3 regions of the Pseudoalteromonas sp. SWYJZ98 genome follow, and region 2 is predicted to be linked to each of the others. Evidence: predicted binding sites of a transcription regulator. Region 2 holds the regulator's gene; each other region holds the start of a gene.
The links. Region 2 encodes sigma-54, which starts transcription at its own class of promoters, with help from an activator protein. Its sites were predicted from a motif close to GTTGGCACGNNNNTNGNNT; they were not measured.
Positions count from the first base shown of each region.

Region 1: I6F10_RS08675 (DUF1328 domain-containing protein) is a predicted target of sigma-54. The motif match lies at 4,472-4,490, and genes of this name have one in related genera.
Region 3: fliS (flagellar export chaperone FliS) is a predicted target of sigma-54. The motif match lies at 2,750-2,768, and genes of this name have one in related genera.

Region 1 covers NZ_JADYXA010000009.1:82,918-89,340, forward strand. Annotated here, with positions in the region: gene alaS (alanine--tRNA ligase) at 1-1,851, shown strand, start outside; gene I6F10_RS08655 (aspartate kinase) at 1,858-3,075, shown strand; gene csrA (carbon storage regulator CsrA) at 3,167-3,358, shown strand; gene I6F10_RS08665 (YcxB family protein) at 3,409-3,876, opposite strand; gene I6F10_RS08670 (hypothetical protein) at 4,010-4,201, opposite strand; gene I6F10_RS08675 (DUF1328 domain-containing protein) at 4,259-4,432, opposite strand; gene I6F10_RS08680 (OadG family protein) at 4,951-5,196, shown strand; gene oadA (sodium-extruding oxaloacetate decarboxylase subunit alpha) at 5,208-6,423, shown strand, end outside.
Region 2 covers NZ_JADYXA010000001.1:239,704-246,126, forward strand. Annotated here, with positions in the region: gene kdsC (3-deoxy-manno-octulosonate-8-phosphatase KdsC) at 1-523, shown strand, start outside; gene lptC (LPS export ABC transporter periplasmic protein LptC) at 520-1,074, shown strand; gene lptA (lipopolysaccharide transport periplasmic protein LptA) at 1,064-1,609, shown strand; gene lptB (LPS export ABC transporter ATP-binding protein) at 1,606-2,331, shown strand; gene I6F10_RS01160 (RNA polymerase factor sigma-54) at 2,401-3,900, shown strand; gene hpf (ribosome hibernation promoting factor) at 3,927-4,214, shown strand; gene ptsN (PTS IIA-like nitrogen regulatory protein PtsN) at 4,219-4,671, shown strand; gene rapZ (RNase adapter RapZ) at 4,690-5,535, shown strand; gene I6F10_RS01180 (HPr family phosphocarrier protein) at 5,578-5,850, shown strand; gene mgtE (magnesium transporter) at 5,983-6,423, shown strand, end outside.
Region 3 covers NZ_JADYXA010000005.1:114,084-120,506, reverse strand. Annotated here, with positions in the region: gene I6F10_RS05945 (flagellar protein FlaG) at 1-384, shown strand, start outside; gene fliD (flagellar filament capping protein FliD) at 446-1,879, shown strand; gene I6F10_RS05935 (hypothetical protein) at 1,977-2,291, opposite strand; gene fliS (flagellar export chaperone FliS) at 2,300-2,701, opposite strand; gene I6F10_RS05925 (sigma-54 dependent transcriptional regulator) at 3,097-4,533, shown strand; gene I6F10_RS05920 (DNA-3-methyladenine glycosylase I) at 4,832-5,428, opposite strand; gene I6F10_RS05915 (sensor histidine kinase) at 5,561-6,423, shown strand, end outside.

The DNA.
Region 1 (6,423 bases), on a different contig from region 2:
TTATTCCAAGGCTTAATTGCGGCCGCTGCAAGCGTTACCAATGCACAAGATATGGATGATAAATCACTTCGCGTAGTGGCGGATCATATTCGTTCGTGTGCATTTTTAATTTCAGATGGGGTTATGCCTTCAAATGAAGGCCGTGGTTATGTATTACGCCGTATTATTCGTCGTGCTGTGCGCCACGGTAACAAGTTAGGTGCTAAAGGCGCGTTTTTCTATAAATTGGTTGCTGCACTTATTGAGCAAATGGGTCAAGCGTACCCAGAACTTGCTAAGCAACAAGAAATTATTGAAAAAGTACTGCGTATTGAAGAAGAGCAGTTTGGTAAAACGCTTGAGCGTGGTTTAGCTATTTTAGAAGAAAGCTTGAGTGATTTAACCGGGGATGTGATCCCAGGTGACTTAGTATTTAAACTTTACGATACCTATGGTTTCCCTGCCGATTTAACAGCCGATGTAGCGCGTGAGCGCCAAATGACCATTGACCATCAAGGTTTTGAAGCATGTATGGCAGTGCAACGTAAAACAGCACAGCAAGCAGGCAAATTTGGTGCAGATTATAATGAGCAATTAAAATCAGATAAGCACACTGATTTTAAAGGCTATGATAGTAATCATTACCGTGGCACTGTGGTAGAAATTTTTGCCGGTGGCGAATCGGTATCGTTACTTGAAGATGGTCAACAAGGTATTATTGTTTTAGACCGTACTCCGTTTTACGCTGAATCAGGCGGCCAAATTGGTGATAGCGGAACAATTACTGTTGCCGGTGGTGAGTTTAATGTAACGAATACCACTAAATTGGGTAATGCTTTTGCTCATCATGGAACAGTTCAAGGACGTATTGGCGTTAACGATAAAGTGGATGCGACTATTGACGATGCGCGCCGTGACAGTATTAAGAAAAACCACACCGCTACGCATATTTTGCATGAAGCACTGCGTCAGCTTTTAGGTGAGCACGTATCGCAAAAAGGCTCACTTGTGCAGCCAGATCGTCTGCGTTTTGACTTCTCACATTTTGAAGCGGTGACCAAACAAGAACTGCGCGAAATTGAACGCGTAGTGAATGACGAAATTCGTCGTAACTTTGCTCTTAACACTGAGCTAATGGCAATTGATGATGCTAAAGCCAAAGGTGCAATGGCACTGTTTGGCGAAAAGTACGATGACGAAGTACGCGTTGTGACTATTGGTGATTACTCAATCGAGCTTTGTGGTGGTACACACGTAGAGCGTACGGGTGACATTGGTTTATTCAAAATTGTATCTGAAAGCGGTATTGCTGCTGGTGTTCGCCGTATTGAAGCGGTAACAGGTGCAGAGGCAATTGCTTATGTAAGCGAGCAAGAGCAACAATTACATGATGTAGCTGCTTTAGTTAAAGGCGATAGCGCATCGGTACTTGAAAAAGTTACTGCGTTACTTGAAAAGTCTAAAGGTCTTGAAAAGCAAATTGCGCAACTTAACGATAAGTTAGCAAGTGCAGCTGGCGCGTCTTTACTTGACTCGATTGTTGAAATTAACGGCGTTAAGCTACTTGTAGCAAACGTTGAAGGTACTGAATCTAAAGCGCTTCGCGGTATGGTTGATGACCTTAAAAACAAAATTGGCTCAGGTGTTATTGCACTGGGTGTTGCCAGTGGCGACAAAGTAAGCCTAATTGCTGGTGTTACTAAAGACTTAACAGGCAAAGTAAAAGCCGGTGAGTTAGTTAACCACATGGCAGGCCAAGTAGGTGGTAAAGGTGGCGGTCGTCCAGATATGGCACAAGCTGGTGGTAGTGAGCCACAAAACCTTGCTGCTGCACTAGATAGCGTTACAGCTTGGTTAACTGAGCGTACTTAAGCCTAAGTGGCGCTTATTGTTCAAAAATTCGGTGGCACTTCGGTCGGCTCAATAGAGCGAATTGAAGCAGTCGCCGACCTTGTTGTAAAAACCAGACAACAAGGACATCAAGTGGTTGTGGTGCTCTCGGCTATGTCGGGAGAAACCAACCGCTTAATTAATCTCGCCAAACAAATTGATACTCGCCCGAGTAGCCGTGAACTAGATGTACTAATTAGCACCGGAGAGCAGGTTTCTGTATCACTACTTGCTATGGCTATTATAAAACGTGGCCACTCTGCTGTGAGCCTATTAGCCGATCAAGTCAATATTTTAACCGATAACATGTTTGGTAAAGCTCGTATTGCAGAGGTTGCTGCTACGCGTTTAAAGCATGAGCTTGAGCATAATCGTATTGCTATTATTGCTGGGTTTCAGGGGCGTGATGTTGAGGGCAACATTACAACGCTTGGGCGCGGCGGCACCGATACATCGGCTGTAGAAATAGCAGCGGCTATAAAAGCTGACGAATGCCAGATCTATACAGACGTTGACGGCGTATATACTACAGATCCTCGTGTTGAACCTAACGCGCGCAGAATGAGCCAAGTTACCTTTGCCGAAATGCTAGAGCTGGCAAGTTTAGGGGCGAAAGTTTTGCATATTCGCTCAGTAGAAGCCGCAGGAAAACATAATGTGCCACTTAGGGTGCTTTCGAGCTTTAATCCCGATGAAGGTACATTAATAAGTTTTGAGGAGAACGATATGCCAAGCAAGGTTGTATCGGGGATTGCGTTTAATCGTGACGAATGTTTAATTAAGGTACAAGGTGTGCCAACGGGCACGCAATATCTTTCAAAAATATTGAAACTTTTTGCCGAAAATGGCATCGAAATAGATATGATTAATCAAGTTAATCATAACTTTGAAAAAATAGACTATGCTTTTACTGTGCACTCGAATGATTATCTGCAAGCACTTGAATTATTGAGTGAAGATCAAGCTCAGCTCAGTGCTCAAAATATAAGCGGATTGCAAGCAGTAGCTAAAGTTTCTGCTGTTGGCATGGGTATGAAATCACATTCTGGTGTCGCTAGTTTATTTTTTGATGCATTAGCGCAGGAAAATATTAATGTGGTTTTAGTCTCGACTTCAGAGATTAAAATTTCAGTTTTAATAGATGAAAAGTACTTAGAGTTGGCTGTTCGTGCATTACACAAGGCATTTTTAACAGAAAATGGATAGATTGCGAGTTTTTACTTACTTTTCAGTCTAATTTTCATTAGTATGTTTAAGCGGAATCTTATAATTTTTATTGGAACATGGGAGCAAGAGAATGCTAATACTAACTCGTAGAGTAGGTGAAACCCTAATGATTGGTGACGAAGTAACAGTTACTGTTCTAGGTGTTAAAGGAAATCAAGTTCGAATCGGTGTTAATGCACCAAAAGACGTATCAGTGCATCGTGAAGAGATTTACATGCGCATACAAGCTGAAAAGTCGAACCCTAATCCGGGCAATGCTTAATCAACACGTATACGTAGTTGAGTAATTAACTCAACTAGACTAAAAGCCACTCACTGAGTGGCTTTTTTGTTTATAAAAGCGAGTGTTTCAGGACTAAGTATTTGTTTTGATATGTACTGCATGCCGCTTTTGTTTTTAATAATAATACCTTGCTGGGTGTCAATTACTTCGCTTATATTTTGCCATTCTAATTGATAGCTTTTGTAATGATTAGCAGATTTAATACCTTCTTCATCAAAGGTAAGTGTTACCTCAGAGCCTGATGCTCTGCTGAGCATTTGTCTGGTTACCCACCATGGTCTGCGATAGTAAAAAGCGACGCATTCGAGTACCGCTAACATGATCATAAACGATCCTAAGTAATGATCATCTAAAACATAAATGCCAAATAAACCAAGCGCAACTAACAACACAAGTAAAAAGTATTTAGGTTTTGCACGCTTACTATAAGGGAGTGACTCATCAAAACACTCGTAAAAGTAGGGTTTATCTAATGTGTAGGTGGTTGTGAATGCCATTTTGCCTTGCTTTAAATATCGTTTTTTTTATTTTAACAAGCTAACTGCTAAATGAGCAGCTTTATAGTCAGTGATTTTATTACTGGCACAAAAAAACGGCTCGAAAGCCGTTTTTTTAGCGGTACAAGAAGAATTAACAGTTAGTTTCTTCAGCGTTCACGCCTTCTTTAACATTTTCACATGCATCTTCAACAGAGTTTTGCACGTCAGTTACTGCTTCGTCGATACGTTCGCCAGCGTCTTCTGCATGGTTGTCTTCACAACCCATCATGAAAAAACCTGCAAATACTGCGATTAGTGCTGCTTTTAAAGTTGTAGAGTTCATAGTGTAATTCCTTGTAAGTATTAATTAATTTTAGTGTTTGTTAGTTGAATGCTTTATCTACCTGGGTGATTTACCACGTAGTGCACCTGAAACTAATGAAATCACTAAAAGTACTAAAAAGATAAAAAATATAATTTTTGCTATACCAGCTGCGGCACCTGCGATGCCACCAAAACCTAACACTGCAGCGATTAAAGCAATAACTAAAAATGTAATTGTCCAGCGTAACATTGTTTTCTCCTTGGTTATCAAATTTGCTCATAACAACTAATGCCAGTTATATGCCAAAGTTTATTTTTTATAAATATCAATTGGTTATGGTTTTTTACTGTTGTTCTAGTTATTAGTTGGTTAGTAACTTTTACGCTTTGTTATGTAAGTTATTCACACTGTTGCAAATAACTGCTAAATATTCACTAAATAGGGTTTATTTGGTAAGACCAATTAACAAGTGGCAATGGCTTTGCATTTAATATTAAAAGTTGGTGTTTATTTTTACTTAGCTTGATAGTTAATTAACAACTTCCATATAACTATTAGCTATAGTCGTTATTTCTTGTATGTATTGTAGGGCGCGTGATTGCTGAGTTATAGCATGTAAATTAATTGAGTGTTATGTTGTGTATTGTTTAATTGGTTTTACCAATTTACAAGATGTAGACAAAGCGATTAGTTTTGTTATTATCCAGTGAATAAATATTTAATTAAATCGATTTTTTATTTTCGATATGGGTTTCAAGGGGAGAAAAATGGATATAGGTGCTCTACTCACAACGGCTGGTAACTTAATGCTTACTGGCATGGTTGGGGTGTTTGTATTTCTGTCGATATTAATTGGTGCAGTAACGCTTATGTCTAATTTGGTGACGCGCTTAAGCGAACCTGACGTGGCGACACCAGTTAAATCACCATCTTTTAAATCTCAAGGTGTGCCTAATGAGCACGTCGCTGCTATTAGTGCTGCCATTGCTCAGTACAAATCAAATAATAAATAAGGGGCACACACATGGCTAAATTAAAATTAACAGAATTGGTATTACGCGATGCTCACCAATCATTATTAGCAACGCGTATGCGCCTAGACGATATGCTACCGATTGCTAGCAAATTAGACGATGCGGGTTATTGGTCTATTGAATCGTGGGGCGGTGCTACATTTGACTCGTGTATTCGTTATTTAGGCGAAGATCCTTGGGAGCGTATTCGTGCACTTAAAAAAGCGATGCCTAATACTAAACAGCAAATGCTATTACGCGGTCAAAACTTATTAGGTTACCGCCATTACGCTGATGACGTAGTTGAAAAGTTTGTAGAACGTGCACATAAAAATGGCGTTGACGTATTTCGTATATTTGATGCAATGAACGATGTTCGCAACCTAGAAACAGCTGTTAAAGCGGCTGTAAAAGTAGGCGCTCATGCTCAAGGTACTATTTCGTACACAGTTAGCCCAGTTCATACACTTGATATGTGGCTAACTCTTGCAAAACAGCTTGAAGATATGGGTTGTCATTCAATTTGTATTAAAGATATGGCGGGTTTATTAAAGCCGTACGATGCTGAAAAACTAATTAAAGCACTTAAAGAAACTGTATCAATTCCAATTGCTATGCAGTGCCACGCTACAACAGGTTTAAGTACTGCTACTTACCAAAAAGCAATTGATGCTGGTATTGATATGCTCGATACCGCTATTTCATCAATGAGTATGACTTATGGACATTCCGCAACTGAAACTATTGTATCGATAGTTGAAGGGACTGAGCGCGATACTGGGCTTGATTTAAACCACCTAGAAGAAATTGCTGCTTACTTTAGAGATGTACGTAAAAAATATGCGGCATTTGAAGGTAGCTTAAAAGGGGTTGATGGGCGCATTTTATTAGCTCAAGTACCTGGTGGCATGCTTACAAACATGGAAAACCAACTTAAAGAGCAAGGCGCAGCCGATAAGCTTAATGAGGTTTTACTTGAGATCCCACGTGTACGTGAAGATCTTGGCTTTTTACCTTTAGTAACACCAACGTCGCAAATTGTTGGCACTCAAGCGGTACTTAATGTGCTAACGGGTGAGCGTTATAAAACCATTACTAAAGAAACTGCTGGCGTATTAAAAGGTGAATATGGCTTAACACCAGCACCAATGAATAAAGAGCTACAAGAGCGCGTGCTTGATGGAGCGGAAGTTATTACTTGTCGCCCTGCTGATAACATTGCACCTG
Region 2 (6,423 bases):
GAGCGATGATGCAAAAGCACGCGCTAAAAAAGTAAAACTACTTATATGCGATATTGATGGTGTATTTTCTGATGGCCGTATTTACCTTGGCAATCAAGGTGAAGAGCTAAAAGCATTTAATACAAAAGATGGTTTTGGCATTAAAGCACTTATAAACAGTGGCTTTGAAGTAGCTGTTATTACTGGTCGTCATTCACAGATAGTACAACAACGTATGAGCAGCTTAACCGTACAGCATATTTATCAAGGCCAAGAAAATAAGCTCATTGCCTATCAAGAATTAAAAGATAAACTCAACCTTAGCGATGAACAAATTGCTTATATTGGTGATGACGGTCCTGACATGCCTGTTATGGAGTTAGTAGGCTTTGCCGTTGCAGTAAATGATGCCCACCCACTTATTAAGCGTTTGTCACACTATGTAACGCAAATGCCTGGTGGTTTTGGTGCTGTGAGAGAACTCACCGATTTGCTCATGCTTGAAAATGGTAAAGCATTGACTACACAAGGCACTAGTTCATGAATGCAGCGCGCATAATATTAAGCGTTTTATTCATTAGCTGTATGGTTTGGCTTTGGTACCCTTATTTTGCACAAACAAATATTGTGCCTCAGGCTGAGCCTGAAGTTATTGCTAAGCCTGATTACATAGCTATTGAGCTCAAACAGACAGCCTATGATGAGCAAGGTAAAATTAGCCACAAAGTCACTGCGGCTAAAATGGAGCTATACCAGCAATTAGGTTTCACGTTTTTCGAAAAACCCATTTTTACTTTATATAACGAACAACAAACGTGGCAAATAAATGCAGACGAAGCAACATTATACGAAGATAAACAATTAATTTTAGAAGGTAATGTGGTTGCCAAAAATTTAACCGATAACGCCATGATAGACAAAATCAATGCTGATAATATTCAGGTTGATATAAAGCTATTAACAATGCGTTCGGAGCAACCCGTCATCATCACTGGACCCAATTTAAAAATCACCGGTAAAGGCCTAGAAGCCGACTTAAAAGCCGAAGTGATAAAACTAATTAACCATACGCGAACCATATACTATGACCAATAAAATATTAAAATCACTTATAATTCCTACACTTATACTAGCGTTTAATAGTAGTGCTGCAGAGCAAAACACGCAACCTGCTGCCAATCAAATTTCAATAAGTGCCGACAAGCAAGAAGGTCAATTGAAAGCTAATGTGGGTATTTTTGAGAAAAACGTTGAGATTATTCACGGTAATCGCCGCATTACAGCCGATCGCCTCGAAGTACACAAACGTGATGAACTTGGTGATAATAAACAATTATTAATTGCCACAGGTAGCCCTGCGCACTTTGAAGAAAAGCAATCAGACGGCACGACTATGAGCGCCAGTGCTGACGAAGTACGTTATGATGTATCTAAGCGTTTTTTAACGCTTGTTGGTAATGCACAAGTATCGCAAGCCGGACAAAAAATAAATGCTAAAAGCATTACCTACGACATAGAGCAGCAGCTCATCAGTGCCGAAAAAGATGAAAACTCAACTGACCGCGTTCACACAATTTTAGTACCGATCGAAACTAAAAAAAGTAAAAAAGGCGATAAAGGTCAACCATGAGCACATTAAAAGCAGAACTATTGGCAAAAAGCTATAAAGGTCGTGAAGTTGTAAAAAACGTCGGCCTTGAAGTACAAGCTGGCAGTATAGTTGGCTTACTTGGCCCTAACGGTGCTGGTAAAACAACGACTTTTTATATGATTGTAGGGCTTGTTCCTAGCGACAAAGGTAAAATATCTATTGATGATAACGATATTACTCTTTTACCTATGCATAGTCGTGCTAGATTAGGCATAGGCTACTTACCACAAGAGTCATCGATTTTTAGAAAGCTGACTGTTTATCAAAACTTAATGGCCATTTTAGAAACGCGCAAAGAACTAAATAAACAAGCCAGAGAAGACACGCTCAATAACTTATTAGATGAATTTAGCATACAACACATTCGTGATAGCCAAGGTATGGCATTATCGGGTGGAGAGCGTCGTCGTGTAGAAATAGCACGAGCACTGGCAGCAGATCCTAAATTTATATTACTGGATGAACCGTTTGCCGGTGTTGACCCTATTTCGGTATTAGATATAAAGAAAATAATAGAACATCTTAAAAATCGTGGGATTGGTGTATTAATTACCGACCATAACGTAAGAGAGACCCTTGATGTTTGTGAAAAAGCCTACATTGTTTCTCATGGGGAGCTGATTGCATCAGGTACTCCAGAACACGTATTAAATGATAAAACAGTACGCGATGTTTACTTAGGCGAGCAATTTAGGCTGTAACATTTACGCCATGTCTTTAAGCATCTGCTAGTATTAATTATAACAACATAAAAGGATTGTTAGAGATACATGAGGCAATCACTACAGCTGCGCATGGGCCAGCAACTTACAATGACTCCACAGTTGCAACAAGCTATTCGTTTGTTGCAACTCAGTACATTGGATCTCCAGCAAGAAATACAAGAAGCTCTCGACAGTAATCCACTATTAGAGGTTGAAGAGGCAGACTATTCTGAAGACGCTGCTGGTAAAAACGAGCAAAAAGCTGATACCGATGACATAACTGTTAGCGCATCTGCTGATGATGCTCCGAGCGAATACGAACAAGATACTGGTGAAGCACTTGCAAAAGACACGCTAAGTGACGACATGGCTATGGATGTTAGTTGGGATGAGTACATGAGTGCCGCCCCAGCAGCCTCATCAGGTCCAATGCCTGAAGACGAATCTATATACCAAGGCGCCTCTACTGAAACGCTCCATGAGTATTTAATGTGGCAATTACAACTAACGCCATTTAGCCCTACCGATGAAGCCATCGCGATTGCGATTGTAGAGGCCGTCGATGATTCAGGTATTTTAACTCTCAGTTGCGAAGAAATTTTAGAAAGCTTTAATCAAGAAAACGAAGATGATAACGAAGTCGAACTTGATGAAATTGAAGCGGTATTAAAACGCATTCAACTGTTTGATCCTGTTGGTATTGCTGCACGTAGTTTACAAGAGTGTTTGTGTATTCAGCTTAATCAATTTGATAAAGAAACACCTTACATTAATGAAACGAAAATGATTTTAACCGAGCATATTGATCTATTAGCAGCTCGCGACTATCGTACATTAATGAAAAAAACTAAGCTTAAAGAAGAAGAGCTTAAAGAAGTGATGACACTAATACATACTCTCAACCCAAAACCTGCAGATACTATTGTAAGGGAAGAATCTGAGTATGTTATTCCTGATGTGTCAGTTAAAAAAATTAAAGGTCGCTGGGTTGTCGAATTAAACCCAGATAGCATGCCTAAAATTCGTGTTAATAGCCAATACGCGGCAATGTCTCGCACTGTAAAATCAAGTGGCGACAGCCAGTTTATTCGCTCACATTTACAAGAAGCTAAATGGTTTATTAAAAGCTTAGAAAGTAGAAACGACACGCTATTAAAAGTTACTAATTGTATTGTTAAGCAACAACAAGGATTTTTTGAACATGGCCCTGAAGCCATGAAACCAATGGTTTTAAATGATGTCGCTGAAATGGTAGAAATGCACGAATCGACAATTTCGCGTGTGACTACTCAAAAGTACATGCATACACCCCGTGGTATATTTGAGCTTAAATATTTTTTCTCAAGCCATGTAAGTACTGAAAACGGTGGTGAATGTTCATCTACAGCAATACGTGCGCTTATCCGAAAATTAATCGCAGCAGAAAACTCAGCAAAACCATTGAGTGATAGCAAAATAGCGGATATATTGGCTGAGCAAGGAATTAAAGTAGCAAGACGTACAATCGCAAAATACCGTGAATCTCTTGCTATTCCACCGTCAAATCAGCGTAAAAGTCTGATTTAAGACGCTAAACTAAGAGGGTAATGCTTATGCAACTAAACTTAACTGGTCGTCACGTAGAATTAACCGATTCACTAAGAGACTATATTAATACTAAATTTGCGAAGCTTGAAAGACACTCTGATCATATTAATAATGTTCATGTCATTCTCGATGTAGAAAAATTAAATCAAAAAGCAGAAGCCACAATACACGTAAGCGGTGCTGAGCTATTTGCCTCTACAGAACATCAAGATATGTATGCCGCTATTGACTCGTTGATCGACAAGCTCGATCGCCAAGTAATCAAACACAAAGAGAAGCTTGCTCGACACTAATATGATGAAATTAAGTTCACTTATATGCCAGGACTGCAGCAAAGCTGCGGTCCTTTTTAATAGCAAAAAAAGAATTTTAGAGTTCATTAGCGAACTTGCTCACGACAAACTTCCGTATTTACCGCAACAAGATATTCTTAACGCTTTAATGAGCAGAGAGAAATTAGGTAGTACAGGTATAGGGCGTGGCATTGCTATTCCTCATGGAAGAATGAGCGGTGCAGAAGAGCCTTTGGCTTTAGTGCTCGTTAGCGAAACTCCAATAAACTTTGATGCAATCGATAATCGCCCTGTTGATATTTTTGTCGCACTCATCGTACCAGATGGCGATAACCAGCAGCACTTAAAGACTCTAGCAACCATTGCTGATAAACTAAACAACAAAGATTTTTGTAAACAGTTACGCAGTGCAAAATCTGATACTGAGCTTTACCAAGTTATTGTCGATCAATCATAGTTTTATAAAGGGTGTTAAATGGAGTTAATTATCATAAGCGGCCGTTCTGGTTCTGGAAAGTCGGTTGCTTTGCGCATTGTAGAAGATTTAGGTTATTATTGCGTAGATAATATTCCAGTAAACCTACTACCTTCATTAGTTCGCAGTGTGTCTGATAGCTACGATAAAATTGCTGTTAGCATAGATGTGCGCAACATCCCTAAAGAACAAGATGAATTTAACGATATTCTTGAATACTTGCCTGGCTTTGCAAACCCTACGTTGTTTTATTTAGATAGCGACGATCAGACATTGATCAAACGCTTTTCTGAAACACGCAGATTACACCCACTATCAATAGACTCGTTGCCCCTTGATTTAGCCATCAAAAAAGAAAAAGAATTACTTGATGTATTAACCACTCGCGCCGACTTTATGATAGATACGACTGATTTAAGTGTTCATCAACTCGCTGAATCTATTCGTGAAAAGATTTTAGGTAAAAAAGATAAGCAACTGATTGTCACATTTGAATCATTTGGTTTTAAACACGGTATACCAAAAGAAGCAGACTACGTATTTGATGCACGCTTTTTACCAAATCCACACTGGGAACCAGAGTTAAAGCCTTTAAATGGGTTAGATCAACCGGTTAAAGACTATTTAGCTAATCACAGCATAGTGCAAAAATTCACATGGCAAATTCAAACATTTGTACAAACGTGGTTACCACATTTAGAACGAAATAACCGCAGTTATTTAACCATTGCTATTGGGTGTACAGGCGGGCAACATCGCTCTGTGTATTTAGCGCAAACTATCGGTGAAAGTTTCGCAATGACACATCCCAATGTAAAAATTCGCCATCGCGAGCAAGAAAAATAATATAGCTGAATAATCACCTGTTCAGCTTAGGTAGAGTAAGTTATGCATTGTGAAGATACCTTTTTAATAAAAAACAAATTAGGCTTACACGCCAGAGCAGCTACTGTGCTTGCGCAATTAGCAGTACAATTTGATGCGACAATCACATTATTCCAAGATGACAAAGAAGCAGCAGGCGATAGCGTACTTGCACTAATGTTACTTGAAAGTAGCCAAGGAAAAGAAGTTAAAGTTGTTTGTAAAGGCCCTGATTCTGAGCAAGCTTTACACGCTGTTGGAGAATTAATAGCACAACGCTTTAATGAACAAGAATAACCTGTTTTATAAAAACAATATTCGCATTACTAATGCTTCAATTAAAACAGATATATAAAATAGATAGGTTAGTAACGCCAGTTAACTCACCTCCCCCCCATAAAGTAATATAACAATTTATAAAGGACGCCAATGCCTGAAGCTTTTGAACAAGATTACCCACTACAGCAACTAAAACAGGTGACGAAGTCACTCAATAGTGGTCAATTTGTTCAAGTTAGGCGCATGCTCGCAAAAACGGCTCCTTGTGATACCGCATTATTATTAGAATCATCACCGCATAAAATTCGCCGACTGCTTTGGCAATTGGTCGATCCTGATGTGCAGGGTGATGTTCTTGAAGAATTATCTGAAGATGTTCGTTTAGGCATTATTGCCCAAATGGAACCTAAGCACATTGCCGCCGCAACTGAAGACATGGGCCACGATGACTTAGGTGAAGTATTACGTAGCCTGCCAGATACCGTCTATAAAGACGTTGTTAGCGCGATGGACATTCAAGACCGTGAACGTGCCACGCAAGCACTGTCATATCAAGAGCGTTCAGCAGGTGCGCTAATGAACACCGATACG
Region 3 (6,423 bases), on a different contig from region 2:
ACCCCGCTAGCGGGTGAAGATAAAGTAGCTGGCCAAGCAGCTAGTTCGCTAACTGAACGCGCTGTTGACGATGTAAAGCAAGCTGATACACAAAATCAACAACGATTACAGCAAAACCAATACGAAAAAAATAATCAAGAAGTTACTGCTCAGCCGTTAGAGCGTGAACAACTAGAACAAATGGCGCAACAATTGCAGGACTTTATGGGCGAAATGAACCGTAGTTTGCAATTTAAGGTTGATGAAGATTCAGGTCGCGATGTAATTAAAGTACTCGATAAAGACAGCGGCGAAGTTATCAAGCAGTATCCTTCTGAAGAAGTATTAAGTTTGGTTTCTAAATTGTCTGAATCGGCAGGTATTTTAATTGACCAAACAGTTTAGTGAGCGGTTTGAATTACTAATAATAAGTTGGTTTATTTTTGAGTATTTAAAGAGGTGAAGTATGTCTATTACGTTTAATGGTTTAGGCTCAGGTTTAGCAGTGTCAGACATTGTTGATGCGCTAGTTAATGCTGAGCAAGCCCCTGCTGAAGCTCGTTTAAATACTACAGAAGGTAAATTAACAACTGATATTTCTGCTGTTGGTGCACTCAAGTCTGCGCTTGAAAAAGTACAAACATCAATGGAAGCACTGGGTGTTAGTGATAACTATCAAAAACGAACTGCATCGGGTAATGATGATTTTATATCAATTAGCTCAGATAAAGACGCTCAGCCAGGTAGTTACAACATAAAAGTAGATGCATTAGCACAAGCTCATAAATTATCTTCCCCCGCATTTGCCGCTGATGAGGCAATTGGAGCTGGCGTAATTACAATTGGTTCTGGTGCAAATAGCTTCTCTACTGTTTTATCGGCTACAAATACGTTAGAAGATTTACGCGACCAGATTAACAATGGCCCTTTTACTGGCAGCGATAGTAATGATTCGGTTGTCGCCACTATAATAACTAGTGATACCGGTCAGCATTTAGTACTTACAAGTAAAGAAACTGGCGAAGATAACGCAATTACAATAACCGTACAAGACGATGACGGCAGTAATACTGATACAGGCGGATTGTCACGATTAGCTTATGATGTATCAGATGCAGACCCGGCTAACCATACAACTAATTTAACGCAAGTTAATGCTGCACAAAATGCGCAAATAACAATTGATGGTACGTTAACTGTATCAAGTAATACCAATGAATTTAGTAATGTGATTGATGGCGTGGATATTACCGCTAAAAAGTTGCATGCCACTGACGACGACTTAAGTGATATATCGGTTACCGAAAACAATAATAATATTAAAACAGGTTTAAATAGTTTTATTTCAAGTTATAACGAACTGTTAGAGCTTAGTAATAACTTGGGTGCCTCCGGCGAAGATGGCGCAGGCGTTATGGCTGGTGATTCACTACTTCGTGGCGTTATGTCAAAGCTTCGTAGCGAAATAACAAATCCCGTTGATTTAGGTAATGGCAACTCACTATCGCTTTCGCAATTAGGTGTAGAAACAGACCGCTACGGTGTTTTAACGCTAAATACAGAAACACTCAATGAAAAAATAGCAAGCGATGTAGATTTAGTGCAGCAGTTTTTTGTAGGTGACGATGATGATGGCTTCGCACAATCGTTTGACGAAAAATTAAGCTTTTACACCGATTCCGACGGTATTATTCAAAACCGTATAGACAGCAAAACAAACCAACTAGACGATTTAGATGACCAGCGCTTGAGTCTTGCCAGTAAAATGGAGTCGCTATCGTCAAGGTTGTATGCTCAATATAATGCGATGGATTTATTAGTGGCAAGCCTTAATAACACCAGTACATATGTTCAAGCTCAGCTGGAAAATATGCCAGGCGTAGTACGAGATAACTCTTAGTAGATAAGTATGATATTAAATTAATAACTAAATTAAGAAAACACAAAAAAAACCGTTATTTAAAACGGTTTTTTTGTGTTTTCAATTTGAGTAGATTTTAGCGACTTGCTTTATAAGCTTTTATCGCTTTTCCTGACTTTTTATGTTTAATAATAGCTTTTGACGATTCATTTTTAGCGCTATTCGCTTTTACTAAAATAGTATTTATACGAAGCTGAATTAATTCCAATTGTTCTGCGCTTGGTCCTTCGTTGCTTTCGCACCATTGCTTTAGTTTAGTATTTAAAGTATCTAAAAAAGGCTGAGCTTCGTCTGCATTATTGTCATTTACTAACACCTCAATGTTACTAAGCAGTGTTTGTATTTGCTCAGAGTAGTTCGCTAATGGCTCTGAAGATGTTGGCGAGTCCATAATTTAAATTAAACCGCAGGGCTTCGTTGATCTAGCGGGATGTTATCCCACCCTTCTTTAATTTCTTTAACAATACTTGATACTTCAGTAATTGCTTCAATATCGTTGTTTATGTTCGCTTGCGTTAAACGGCGTTGGCAGTAATCGTAAAGCGCCAATAAATTATTAGAAATACTAGGGTCTTGTTCTACTTCTAAATTAAGTGCGTCTTGCAGGGCACCAAATAATAAAACACAGGCCGAAATATTTTCCCCTTTTTTTGCTATTTCTTTGCGCTCAATAAACCCTTTTGTAGCTGCTAAACGGCCGATAATATTACTAAATATAAGGTTTATTTGTTCGTAAGGAGTCATTTCGGCAATACTACTAGCACGAACTTGACCGTATTTTTTTACTGAGATGTGAGCCATGGAAAATCCTAAAATTTAAAACAATAAAATTATGTGAAAGCTAATACAAGGCAATATTAATGCCAAGCATTTTCACTTATTTATGTATCGGCATTTGTAACTTCAACTTAAATTTATAATTGAGTTTATTTACTAACAATAGCATTTTTATTGCCGAGTAAATTAATTTTTAGGGCTAAGTTATAGTTAGGTAATAGTTAAGTAATGGCTAAGTAATAACTAAGTTAAAACTATAACCCATACTTAATGATTAACTATTAAGTATGATTGACTTAACTAGCCCGTCTGTTTTTTGGCGTTTATGTCAAAAAACTGCCGCTATTGCTTGCATCCATGCTGAACTGGCTTACAATTTAACTAATTATACAAATTAGTGAAAGTACGGCTCGCTAAATATGATCTTGATTTTAGATAATAATAACAACCGCGCAATAGGATTAAATGCTTCACTTGGCTTTATTGGTGAAGCTGCTCAACTATTAAGCGAAGACTGCTTTGAACAAGAATGCAAAAAATATCATCAGCAAGAATGCATGATCATTTTAGGAGCATTGCAATCACTTGACCACGAAAGCTTAATTAAACGCTATCCAACATTACCGTTTTTATTAATTGGCGAAACGCTAAAACCCCTATTAAGTATAGCTAATGTGGTGGGGCTTATTTGCGAGCCATTTAATCACGAAGTGACAACGCAGTTACTTCACGATTGCCAGCAGTATCAGCGCATGTTGCCTAATGAGCATAAGCATACAAAACCACATAAAATTTTTGATGGACTTGTTGGTGAAACCGATGCGGTTAAAGATGTTCGCTTTTTAATTGAACAAGTGGCAAAAACCGATGCCAATGTTTTAATTTTAGGCGAATCAGGCACTGGTAAAGAAGTGGTTGCCCGTAATGTACATTTGCTTTCAAAGCGTATTAATGGACCGTTTGTACCTGTTAACTGTGGTGCTATTCCGGCAGAGCTGCTCGAAAGTGAACTATTTGGCCACGAAAAAGGCGCGTTTACTGGTGCTATATCGGCTCGTAAAGGGCGGTTTGAACTAGCTCAAGGCGGGACGCTATTTTTAGATGAAATAGGCGATATGCCACTGCAAATGCAAGTAAAGTTGCTACGAGTATTGCAAGAGCGAAGCTATGAACGAGTTGGTGGTACAAAGGCTATCCAAGCTGATGTACGCGTTATTGCAGCCACACATCGTAATCTTGAAACAATGATTGAAGAGGGTAGTTTTAGGGAAGATTTATATTACCGCTTAAATGTATTTCCTATCGAAAACCCATCGCTGAGTGAACGTGCTGATGATATTCCGCTGCTTTTAAAAGAGTTAATGCGCCGTGTTAACGACCAAACAGGTTCTACCGCTAAGTTTACAGAGCGCGCAGTTGAGAGCTTAAAAGAACATGCTTGGCCTGGTAATATTCGTGAGCTTGCTAACTTAGTGGAACGTATGGTTATTATGTTTCCTGAAAAAGTGGTTGACATTCCCGATTTACCTAACAAATATCGTTACATTGAAGTTGAAGCCTACGAGCCAGAATACCCTGAAGAGTTAATGGAAAAAGATGCCTTTAACGACATATTTAGCACAGGCTTTAGTGATTACGAAAGTGAGCCAGACGCTGAGTTTAGCCAAACGGGTAGTGGGCTATTGCCTGATGATGGTATTGAACTTAAAGATTATTTAGCAGAGCTTGAAATTAGCTTAATAACCCAAGCGTTAGAGCGCTATGATTATGTTGTAGCTCGCGCTGCAGAGATATTGGGTGTTCGCAGAACCACACTCGTTGAGAAAATGAAAAAGTATAATCTTTCAAGAGATTAGCCATCCATAAAGGATGAAATGTTTTTATTATTTTCCATTTGTGAGTAGTTACTTTACGGGCTTTGCCCGTCACGCAAGCAAGCTTGGCGTCTACAAGATAAACACAAACTTAAACCTTGGCGGTAGACGCTGAGCTTGCTCGCGTGAAAAGCGAAGCTTTTAATCATTTAAATAAAACGTTATTTCACAAAGAGAAAAACGAGGGCAAATGAGAAACCATAGTTAACTTACACGTTACTTCTCTAAAGCGAAGCGTCTCTTACCCTCTTTGTGAACAGAACACTTTTATGGCTTTTAATCACTTACTACTAAAAGCCTCAATAATTTCTTCTTTTCTAAAACAATCATTACTGTGATCGTTAACCATACCGCAGGCCTGCATCTGAGCGTAAACCGTTGTAGGGCCTAAAAACTTAAAACCCCGTTTTTTTAAATCTTTAGCGAATGCAGTTGATGCTTCTGTAATTGCTGGGTAGTCTTCAACGTTATTTAAATTACTTATAATCGGTTTATTACCCACAAACTGCCATTGGTAGTTACTAAAACTTCCAAATTCTTTTTGTATTTCTATAAAGCGCTTTGCGTTGTTGACGGTTGCCGCAATTTTTAAGCGATTTCGCACAATACCCTCATCAAGCATTAGTCTCTCAATGTCATCTTGTGTGAATTGTGCCACTTTATCTACATCAAAATTAGCAAATGCTTTTTTGTAACCGCTACGCTTTTTTAAAATTGTGTACCAGCTTAAGCCGGCTTGCGCTGATTCAAGAGTGATAAATTCAAACAGCTTTGTATCATCATAAAGAGGGACGCCCCATTCTTCATCATGGTAAATAACGTAGTCGGGTTTAGTGGTGTCGAGCCACGGGCAACGGCACTTTATTTGCTCACTCATTATTATTCCTTTTTGTGTGCGTCATTTTTATGTCGCTCAAATTATTGATGTAACTTAATGATAAGTATGTAAATAAATTTTGGTATAAATCGTGCATTTAGACATGTATCTACACCAATTCGAGATTTGATTATGGCCCTTGCTAGCGTGCTTAAACCACAGTTTTTTTCTGCAAATCAGTATAACCCATGTTTACTTCAAGAGGAGTACATTGGTGAATTAAGCGATCTGCGCAAGCAAGCAAGTTGGCTTTCGCACTTGGTTGATACTATGCCAGCAGGTGTGGTTGTACTTGATGGCAAAGGGTTGATTGCAAAAGCGAATCAAATAGCGATAGATATGCTTGGCGAGCCACTTGAAGGCGAACGCTGGTTTAATGTTATTCAGCGCTCTTTTAGGCCACATCAAGATGATGGCCATGAAGTGTCTTTAAAGGACGGGCGCCTAATAAAGCTTGATATTACCGCTTTGGCACCAGAGCCTGGGCAACTTATTTTAATGACGGATTTAACCGAAACCCGCCGCTTACAAAAACGTGTTGCACATATGCAGCGATTAAGCGCGCTGGGTAAAATGGTTGCATCATTAGCGCATCAAGTCCGTACGCCGCTCTCAGCCGCTATGCTGTACGCTGCTAATTTAGGATCAAAGCGCTTACCCGAAGCATCTCGCGATAACTTTCAAACAAAGTTAATGTCGCGTTTAAAAGATTTAGAAACTCAAGTAAACGACATGCTGTTATTTGCTAAAAGTGGCGATCAGCAAGTTGTTGAGCAAGTTTCAATGCAGCAGCTTTTAACCGAAGTTAAAGCAGGTGCCGATGCGATGGTCGCACTTAATGAAAGTGAACTGGATGTAAGCTTACCAGAGCCAGATATACAAATAGTTGGTAATAAAACGGCATTGGCCAGTGCTATTCAAAATCTTGTGCACAATAGTATTCAAGTTATTGGCGGCGGCGCAAAAGTAAAAATTAGCGCACAAAGAGATTTAAA